2 regions of the Brevundimonas sp. KH_058 genome follow, and region 1 is predicted to be linked to the other one. Evidence: predicted binding sites of a transcription regulator. Region 1 holds the regulator's gene; the other holds the start of a gene.
What was found. The regulator HrcA, encoded in region 1, represses chaperone genes, less so after heat shock. The targets are predictions, from matches to a motif close to GTTAGCANTCNNNNNNNNNGANTGCTAAC.
Positions count from the first base shown of each region.

Region 2: a site for HrcA is predicted at 3,042-3,070, ahead of groES (co-chaperone GroES). Genes of this name have one in related genera too.

Region 1 is NZ_CM174469.1:1,305,780-1,310,318, reverse strand. Features, by position in the region: gene AC3ISA_RS06240 (S8 family peptidase) at 1-1,464, shown strand, start outside; gene grpE (nucleotide exchange factor GrpE) at 1,489-2,061, opposite strand; gene hrcA (heat-inducible transcriptional repressor HrcA) at 2,127-3,221, opposite strand; gene rph (ribonuclease PH) at 3,275-4,000, shown strand; gene AC3ISA_RS06220 (hypothetical protein) at 4,065-4,526, shown strand; partial or broken gene AC3ISA_RS06215 (phosphoglucosamine mutase) at 4,537-4,539, opposite strand, start outside.
Region 2 is NZ_CM174469.1:1,697,459-1,701,997, reverse strand. Features, by position in the region: gene AC3ISA_RS08045 (glycosyltransferase family 2 protein) at 37-765, shown strand; gene groL (chaperonin GroEL) at 982-2,628, opposite strand; gene groES (co-chaperone GroES) at 2,682-2,969, opposite strand; gene AC3ISA_RS08030 (hypothetical protein) at 3,281-3,733, shown strand; gene pgi (glucose-6-phosphate isomerase) at 3,792-4,539, opposite strand, start outside.

The DNA of each region.
Region 1 (4,539 bases):
TCCAACCGGGCCGGCGACACGGCGGCCGGCTACATCTCTGCGCCCGGCGAAGACGTCATCACCGGCTGCGAAGGCACGTCCTGCTGGCGGGTCAACGGCACCTCGTTTTCGGCGCCGCATGTTTCGGGCGCCCTGGCGCTACTGATGCAGGCCTTCCCCAATCTGAGCGCGCGGGCGGCCCTGGCTATTCTGGTCGATACGGCGCGCGATGCGGGCGACCCGGGAACCGACATCGTCTATGGGCGCGGCCTGCTGGACGTGGCCGGCGCCTTTCGACCTGTCGGCACGACCTCGACCCCGATGGCGGACGGAAGCTCCATCGTGACCCTCAGCGAACCGGGCAGTTTCGTCGGCGCGGCCTTCGGCGACGCCTTCCTGCGTCAGAGCGCGCTGAACACGGTGCTGTACGACGCCTATGACCGGATGTTCGCGGTCCAGCTGGGCGGGGCCTATCCCACGGCGCCCAGCCGATCCTATCAGGCCGCGCCGTTCGAACAAAACACCACGGCGACCACCACCCTGGCCCTGCCGGGCGGCGGGCGACTGAACCTGATCGCGGCCCAGCCGAGCGCGACGCCCGAACCCGTGGCGCCACGTCACGACCTCTATGATGCGCCGTGGATGGGCGACGAACCGCGCCAGGAGGCCATGCTGGACCTGGAAACCGGCCGGATGAACTTCTCGGTCTGGCAGGGCAAGGGCGGGGCGGCGTCGCCGTTCGAAGGCTCGGCCGGCGACGGGTTCGCGTCCCTGGCCCAGGCCGACCATGCGGTGCGCGGGGCGATGCGGTTCGGCGCCGTGACCGTTTCGGCGGAAAGCGGCGGCGGGGATCGTCGCATGCCGCTGCGCCGCGTCGAGCAGGACGCCTCGACCTATAGCCGGGCCGCGATCGGATGGCGGGGCGCGGAGGGCGGCCTGTCATTCAGCGTCGGCGCCCTGGACGAAAGGCTGGGGCCCTTGGGCGCCTTCCTGCCCGGCGGGTCGGACTTCGCCCTGCCGTCGCGGACCGCCTTCTATGCGCTCGGTGGGGATTGGACCCTGTGGCCCGGTCTGCGCCTGATCGGCGAGGCGGGCATGGGGTCGACGCAGATCGAGGGTCGGTTCCTGTCGATGGATCAGGCGGCGATCAGTTCGAACTGGCGGCTGGGCCTGCTGACCGGCTGTACGATGGTCTGCGACCGGATCAGCTTCACTCTGTCGCAGCCGTTGCGGATCGAGAGCGGGACATTCTCGGCGCTGCTGGCCGATGTGCCGGTCGAATATTTCGATCCCCTGACCTATTCGCGCCGCAGCTTCTCGGCGTCGCCCAGCGGTCGTCAGATCGATTTCATCCTGGGTGGTGAGCGTCGGCTGTGGGACGGCTCCAGCATGACGTTGCAGGCTGTGGCCAGCCGCGAGCCGCGCCATGTGGCGGATGCGCAGCCGGAGTTTGCGCTGATCGGAGCCTGGCGGCGTCAGTTCTGACCGACGCCGCCTGCTGATCCGGGATCAGGCCTTGCCGTCGAAGGCCTGACCTTCGGGCGCCTGCGCGGCGCCATAGGGGTTGGGGCCTTGCGCGCCCGAGCCCTTGGCAGCGACGATGACCATGGCGGGGCGGACGGTGCGGCCGAACAGTTCGAAGCCGGACTGCATGGTCTGAAGCACCGATCCGCCGGGCACGGTGTCCGACGGCTGTTCCATCATCGCCTGGTGCAGATGCGGGTTGAACGCCTCGCCGGCTTCCGGCGCGACGCGCTTCAGGCCATTGCTGTCGAAGGCCTGAAGCAGGGCTTTCTGGGTCAGTTCCAGCCCGGTCACCAGGCCGGCGGTGGCGCCCTCGGCGTCCTTGGGCGCAGCCATCAGGGCGCGTTCCAGATTGTCGGCCACGCCCAGCAGATCCTTGGCGAAGCGCTGGATGGCGAAGGCGCGGGCGTCGTTCTGCTGCGTTTCCGAACGGCGCTTCAGGTTCTCCATCTCGGCGGCGACGCGCAGGGCGCGGTCCTTCCACTCGTCGCGCTCGGCGATGACGGCGTCCAGGGGCGTCAGGTCGTCCCCCCGATTTTCAGAAGGATGGGCGTCCAGGCCGTGTTCGGCGTCGGTCTCGGCCGCATCCAGGGCGTCGAATTCGTCGTTAAGGGGTTTGTCGCTCACTTGTCGTTCCCGTCCAGCATCCGGCCCAGCACCCGGGCGGTATAGTCCACCAACGGAATGACACGGGCGTAGTTCAGTCTTGCGGGCCCTATGACGCCGATGGCGCCCAGAACCCGTTGTCGGCCGCTCATATAGGGCGCCGCGATCACGGCGGAACCCGAAAGTGAAAACAACCGTGTTTCCGCGCCGATGAAAATGCGCACGCCCTGTGCCGCATCGACGCCGTCCAGCAGGCCGATCAGCTGTTCCTTCTGCTCCAGGTCGTCGAACAGGACGCGCACCCGTTCCAGGTCCGCCAGTCCCTCGCCGTCCTGTAGCAGGTTGGCGCGGCCGCGCACGATCAGGGCGCGCTCGCGGTCGGGTCCGCCGGACCAGGCGGCGAATCCGTCTTCCACCAGGCGGGCCGCGGTCTGGTCCAGTTCGCGACGGGCGATTTCCAGTTCGTGCGTCATCTCGCGCTTGGCGTCGGCGAAGGGGCGGCCGCGCAGGCGCGCGTTGAGGAAGTTGGAGGCCTCGACCAGGGTCGAGGGCGTGACGCCCGCCGACAGGGTCATGATCCGGTTCTCGACCGTGCCGTCGTCGGCGACGATGACGGCAAGGGCCTGATCCCCGCCCAGGGCCACGAACTCGACGTGTTTCACGCCCGAGTCCCGTACGGGGCTGGACACCACGCCCGCGCCGCCCGCCAGGCCGGACAAAAGGTTGGACGCCTCGTCCAGGGCGGATTCGAAGTTGCGTCCGCGCCCCGCCAGACGCCCGTCGATCTCGCGCCGCTCCTCCTTGGTCAGGTCGCCGACTTCCAGCAGGCCATCGACGAACAGGCGAAGGCCTGCATGGGTGGGGATTCGCCCCGCCGAGGTGTGGGGCGCGGCCAGCAGCCCGGCCAGGGTCAGATCCTGCATGGTGTTGCGGATCGAGGCCGGTGACAGGGCGATCCCGCCCAGCGATAGGGTCCTGGATCCGACAGGCTCGCCCGTCTCCAGATAGCTCTCGACGATGCGGCGAAAGATGTCGCGGGCGCGTGCGTCCAGCCCCGCCAACCCTGCGAGGGATTGGCCGTTGTCGAACGGCGGGGTTTTGGGGGCATACAGGCTCACGGTTTCAGGATAAGCACCGCCGCCTCGGCTTCCAAGGATTCATCTCAATGCGCCATTCGCAACGCACCGACGACCAACTGCGTCCCGTGACCATCGAGACCGGCGTCAACCGCTATGCCGAGGGTTCGTGCCTGATCACCTTCGGCAACACCAAGGTGCTGGTGACCGCCTCGATCGAGGAGAAGGTGCCGGGCTGGATGCGCAACACGGGCCAGGGCTGGGTGACGGCGGAATACGGCATGCTGCCGCGCGCCACCCACACGCGCGGCCGTCGCGAGGCCGCCGCGGGCAAACAGTCGGGTCGCACGCAAGAGATTCAGCGGCTGATCGGCCGCTCCTTGCGCGCCGTGGTGGACCTCAAGGCGCTGGGCGAACGTCAGGTGCTGATCGACTGCGACGTCATCCAGGCCGACGGCGGCACGCGCACGGCCTCGATCACCGGCGCCTGGGTCGCCATGAGCCTGGCGCTCAACTATCTGCGCGACGAGGGCGTGCTCAAGGCCGATCCGATCACGGATCAGGTGGCGGCCGTTTCGTGCGGCATCTGCAACGGCGTGCCCGTTCTGGACCTGGATTACGAAGAGGACTCGGAGGCGGAAGCCGATTCCAACTTCGTCCTGACCGGCGCGGGCCAGATCGTCGAGGTCCAGGCCACCGGCGAGAAGCGCGGCTTCTCGCGCGCCGAGTTCGACCGGCTGTTCTCACTGGCCGAGGTCGGCTGCACCGAACTGTTCGCCTTGCAGAAGGCGGCGCTGGCGGCGGTGAAGCGATAGGGGGTTTCGCCCTCGGCCGCAGGCGGGCATTCTTGTCCGGTTGGTTCTGACCGGAGACAAGTCGATGCGTCGATCCCAATGGCTTTCGCTGGCCGCCTGCGCCGTGCTGATGGCCGGATGTCAGCCTTCCGGCCCCGGAGCAGCGCCGTCGTCCGGCGATTCGACGTCGAACCCCGACGTGATCGATGCGGTTCCTCTACAGCCGGAAACCGCGCCGGTCGCTCCGCCTGCCAAGGCGGATGCGCCGGCCAAGGAACCGCCAAAGCCCGCCGAGGAGCCCCAGGCCAGCCTCCCCGAGGGGCCGGACATGGCGCCTCAGCCGGTTCCGGTCAGCGAAGTTCCGTGTCGTGAAGCCATCGGGTCCGCCGCCTCGGCCCGCCTGGTCGAGCGCTGCATTCAGGTCAGCCCGGCAACGCGCCCACCTTGCAACGCCGCCAATCCTTGCGACCTGATCCAGGGCGAGATCGATCGGTCCTGCAAACTGTGGGAACGCGACGGCGATCCGCCGGCGGCGTGCAAGCCTTAGAGGCAGGCCATCA
Region 2 (4,539 bases), 390 kb from region 1:
GTTCCGTCGGAAACGATCATGCTCTATGGAGCGCCAATGACCGCCGAAACGCCCGAAATCTCCGTCGTCGTTCCCGTCCATGACGAGGCGGGCGCCGCCGTGCCCCTGGCGCGCGAGATCGCCGCCGCCTTCGCCGGGCGTTCGTACGAGATGATCTTCGTCGACGACGCCTCCAGGGACGCGACCCTGGCCGAGCTGAAGGCCGCCATGGCCGAACTGCCGGCCCTGCGCGTCCTGGCCCACGGGACCAATGCGGGCCAGAGCCGGGCGGTCCGCACCGGCGTCCTGGCGGCGCGCGCGCCGGTCGTGGTGACGATGGACGGCGACGGCCAGAACCCGCCCGCCGACGCGCCGCGCCTGGTCGACGCCCTGCTGGCCGCCCCCGCCGACGTCGGCCTGGTCGGCGGCCGTCGCGCCAAGCGTCAGGACACCGAGGCCAAGCGTCAGGCCTCGATCTGGGCCAACCGCATCCGCCGTCGCTTGCTCGGCGACGACGCCGACGACACCGGCTGCGGGCTGAAGGCCTTCCGCCGCGACGTCTTCCTGCGCCTGCCCTACTTCGATCACATCCACCGCTACCTGCCGGCCCTGATGATCCGCGAGGGGTTCAGGAACCAGTACCTCGACGTGGACCACCGCCACCGCGAGGTCGGCCGCTCGAAATACACCAACTGGGGCCGCCTGCGGGCGTCCTTCTCGGACCTGCTGGGCGTCATGTGGCTGAAGACGCGTTCGCGCCGGCCCGGCGCGATCTCGGAGTTCTGAGCCCTCTTCCTTCTCCCCTTGCGGGAGAAGGTGGCTGAGCGAAGCGAAGTCGGATGAGGGGTTTGTCGATGGACAACCACTCGATCCAATCCAGAGCGAACAACCCCTCATCCGAGCCCTTCGGGCCCACCTTCTCCCGCAAGGGGAGAAGGAAAACAAAAGGGCGGGGTCTCGCGACCCCGCCCTTCTGCATTTTCAGCGTCAAGTGGCTTGGACTTAGAAGTCCATGCCGCCCATGCCGCCCATTCCACCCATGTCAGGGGCGCCAGCGCCGCCCGACTTCTTGGGGGCGTCGGCGACAGCGGCTTCCGTCGTGATCAGGATGCCGGCCACCGAAGCGGCGTCTTGCAGGGCCGTGCGGACGACCTTGGCGGGGTCGATGACGCCCATCTTGACCAGGTCGCCGTATTCTTCGGTCTGGGCGTTGAAGCCGAACGAGGCGTCTTCGTTTTCCAGAACCTTGCCGACCACGATCGAGCCTTCGACGCCGGAATTTTCGGCGATCTGACGGATCGGAGCCTGCAGGGCGCGACGGATGATCGCGATGCCGGCGTTCTGGTCGGCGTTGTCGCCCTTGACGTCGGCCAGGATCTTGGAGGCCTTCAAGAGGGCGATGCCGCCGCCGGGAACGATGCCTTCGTCAGCCGCGGCGCGCGTGGCGTTGAGGGCGTCGTCGACGCGGTCCTTCTTTTCCTTCACTTCGACTTCGGTCGAACCGCCGACGCGGAGAACCGCGACGCCGCCGGCCAGCTTGGCCAGACGTTCCTGCAGCTTTTCCTTGTCGTAGTCGGAGGTGGTGTCTTCGATCTGGCGCTTGATCTGGGCCACGCGGGCTTCGATCGCGTCTTTCTCGCCGACGCCTTCGACGATGGTGGTGTCGTCCTTGGTGATGGTGACCTTCTTGGCCTTGCCGAGCATGTCGATGGTGACGCTCTCAAGCTTGATGCCCAGGTCTTCCGAGATGACCTGGCCGCCCGTCAGGATGGCGAGGTCTTCCAGCATGGCCTTGCGGCGATCGCCGAAGCCCGGCGCCTTGACGGCGGCGACGCGCAGGCCGCCCCGCAGCTTGTTGACGACCAGGGTCGCCAGGGCTTCGCCTTCGATGTCCTCGGCGATGATCAACAGCGGACGGCCCGACTGCACCACGGCTTCCAGGATCGGCAGCATGGCTTGCAGCGAGGTCAGCTTCTTCTCGAACAGCAGGATGAGCGGCTCTTCGAGCTGAACCTCCATCTTGTCGGCGTTGGTGATGAAGTAAGGGCTCAGGTAGCCGCGGTCGAACTGCATGCCTTCGACGACGTCGACGGTGGTGTCGGCGGTCTTGGCTTCCTCGACGGTGATGACGCCTTCGTTGCCGACCTTGGCCATGGCCTGGGCGATCAGCTCACCGATTTCGCTGTCGCCGTTGGCCGAGATGGTGCCGACCTGGGCGATTTCCGAGTTGTTCGAGACGGGCTTGGACTTGTCCTTGATCTCTTGCAGGACCAGCGTGACGGCCTTGTCGATGCCGCGCTTCAGATCCATCGGGTTCATGCCGGCGGCGACGGCCTTGAGGCCCTCTTGCACGATGGCCTGAGCCAGAACGGTCGCGGTGGTGGTGCCGTCGCCCGCCTTGTCGTTCGTCTTCGAAGCGACTTCGCGGATCATCTGGGCGCCCATGTTCTCGAAGGCGTCTTCCAGCTCGATCTCTTTGGCGACCGACACGCCGTCCTTGGTCGAGCGCGGGGCGCCGAAGGACTTCTGGATTACGACGTTGCGGCCCTTGGGACCCAGGGTCACCTTGACGGCGTTGGCGAGGACGTTGACGCCGCGCAGCATCTTGTCGCGCGCGTCGGTGTTGAAGTGTACGATTTTAGCGGCCATGCGGGCTGCTCCTATCTATGGATTAGGTTGAAGAAGGTCGTCGACGCGGGTGCTTACGAGAGCACGCCCAGAACGTCGGATTCCTTCATGATGATCAGGTCGTCGCCGTCGATCTTCACTTCCGTGCCCGACCACTTGCCGAACAGGATGCGGTCGCCGGCCTTCAGCTCCAGGGCGTTGACCTTGCCGGATTCGTCACGGACGCCGGGGCCGACGGAGACGACTTCGCCTTCCTGCGGCTTTTCCTTGGCGGTGTCGGGGATGATGATCCCACCCTTGGTCTTGGATTCTTCTTCAACGCGCTTGACCAGCACGCGGTCGCCGAGCGGACGGAACGCCATCGGACTTCTCCCTGTAAAACCCCCGGATCGGGGCGTTTTTGAAACGGTGTGCGGCATTCCCGCGATCGCCGTTTTGGCAGCCGACCAGCGAGAGTGCTAACGCGAGCGGGAGTTAGGCAGACGGGGGGTCATCGTCAAGCGGCGCCGCCCTTAATCGCGCGCGAAACTTCCGCGACAACGCGACGCGCGCATGAACCGAAAATGAATGCGGACCTCTGGGGTCGTTCAAACACGGGCAGATAAAACCGTTTCAACGCTGATGCTTCTCCCCCTCGGAAAGGCGCATCGGCCCGAAACAAAGGAGACGGAACATGTCAAAGCTGCTGAAGATCACCGCCGTCGTCGCCGCCCCGGTCATGGCTCTGAGCCTGATGGCCGCTCCGGCCTCGGCCCAATCTTACGGGCACGGGGCGCGTGACCGCGACAACACCGGCCGCAACGCCCTGATCGGCGCCGCTGTCGGCGGCATCGCCGGCGCCATCTACGGCAATGGCGACGGTCGCTACATCGCCGGCGGCGCCCTGGGCGGCGCAGCCATCGGCGCGGTGGCCTCGTCCTCGAACCGCGGTTCGCGCTGCGACTATTATGGCGGCGGCCAGTGCTATCGCAACCAGGGCCGCTGGGATCGCGGACAGGGCTTCAACAGCCGCAACGGCTACGATTATCGCTATGAGAATCGTCGCTATGAATCGCGCGGCGACCACCGTGACTACCGCGACTATCGCCGGGACGACCGCGACTATCGTTACGATCGCCGCTGGTGATCGCGCGACGGCCTGAAAGACACCGAGGGCTCGGCCGCAAGGTCGGGCCCTTTCCTCGTCAGCCGAGCAAACGCGTCATCAGCGCCGCCGTGGACGGGTCGAGGTCTGCCGACGGCCCGCCGGCGTCCACGTCCTTCAGGATCGCCCTGGCCAGCACCTTGCCCAGTTCGACGCCCCATTGGTCGAAGCTGTTGATGTCCCAGATCACGCCCTCGACGAAAGTCTTGTGCTCATACAGCGCCAACAGGGCGCCCAGGGTCTCGGGCGTCAGCCGCTCCATGACGATAGCCGTCGAGGGTCGGTTGCCGGTGAAGGTGCGGTGAGGCGCCAGACGGGTCGCCTCCTCATCCGACAGCCCCTGGGCCAGGCCTTCGGCCTTGGCCGCCTCGGTCGTCTTGCCCAGCATCAGGGCCTGGCCTTGCGCCAGGGCATTCGACCACAGCGGCGATTCCGGCGCATCCGCATGCGTCTTGGCCACGATGACGAACTCGGCCGGCACCGTCTGAGGCCCCTGGTGAATCTGCTGGAAGAAGGCGTGCTGTCCATTGGTGCCCGGCTCGCCAAACACGACGGGGCACGTCTGACGCGTCACCGGCGTGCCGTCGCGATGCACCCGCTTGCCGTTCGACTCCATCTCCAGCTGCTGCAGGAAGCTCGGCAGCCGACGCAGGGCGTGCGCATAGGGCGCCACCGTCCGCGCCGGCCGGTTCAGCCCATCGACGTTGAACACCTGGGCCAGGGCCAGCAGGATCGGCGCGTTCCCCTCCAGCGGGGCCGAGACGAAATGGTCGTCCATGGCCGCCGCC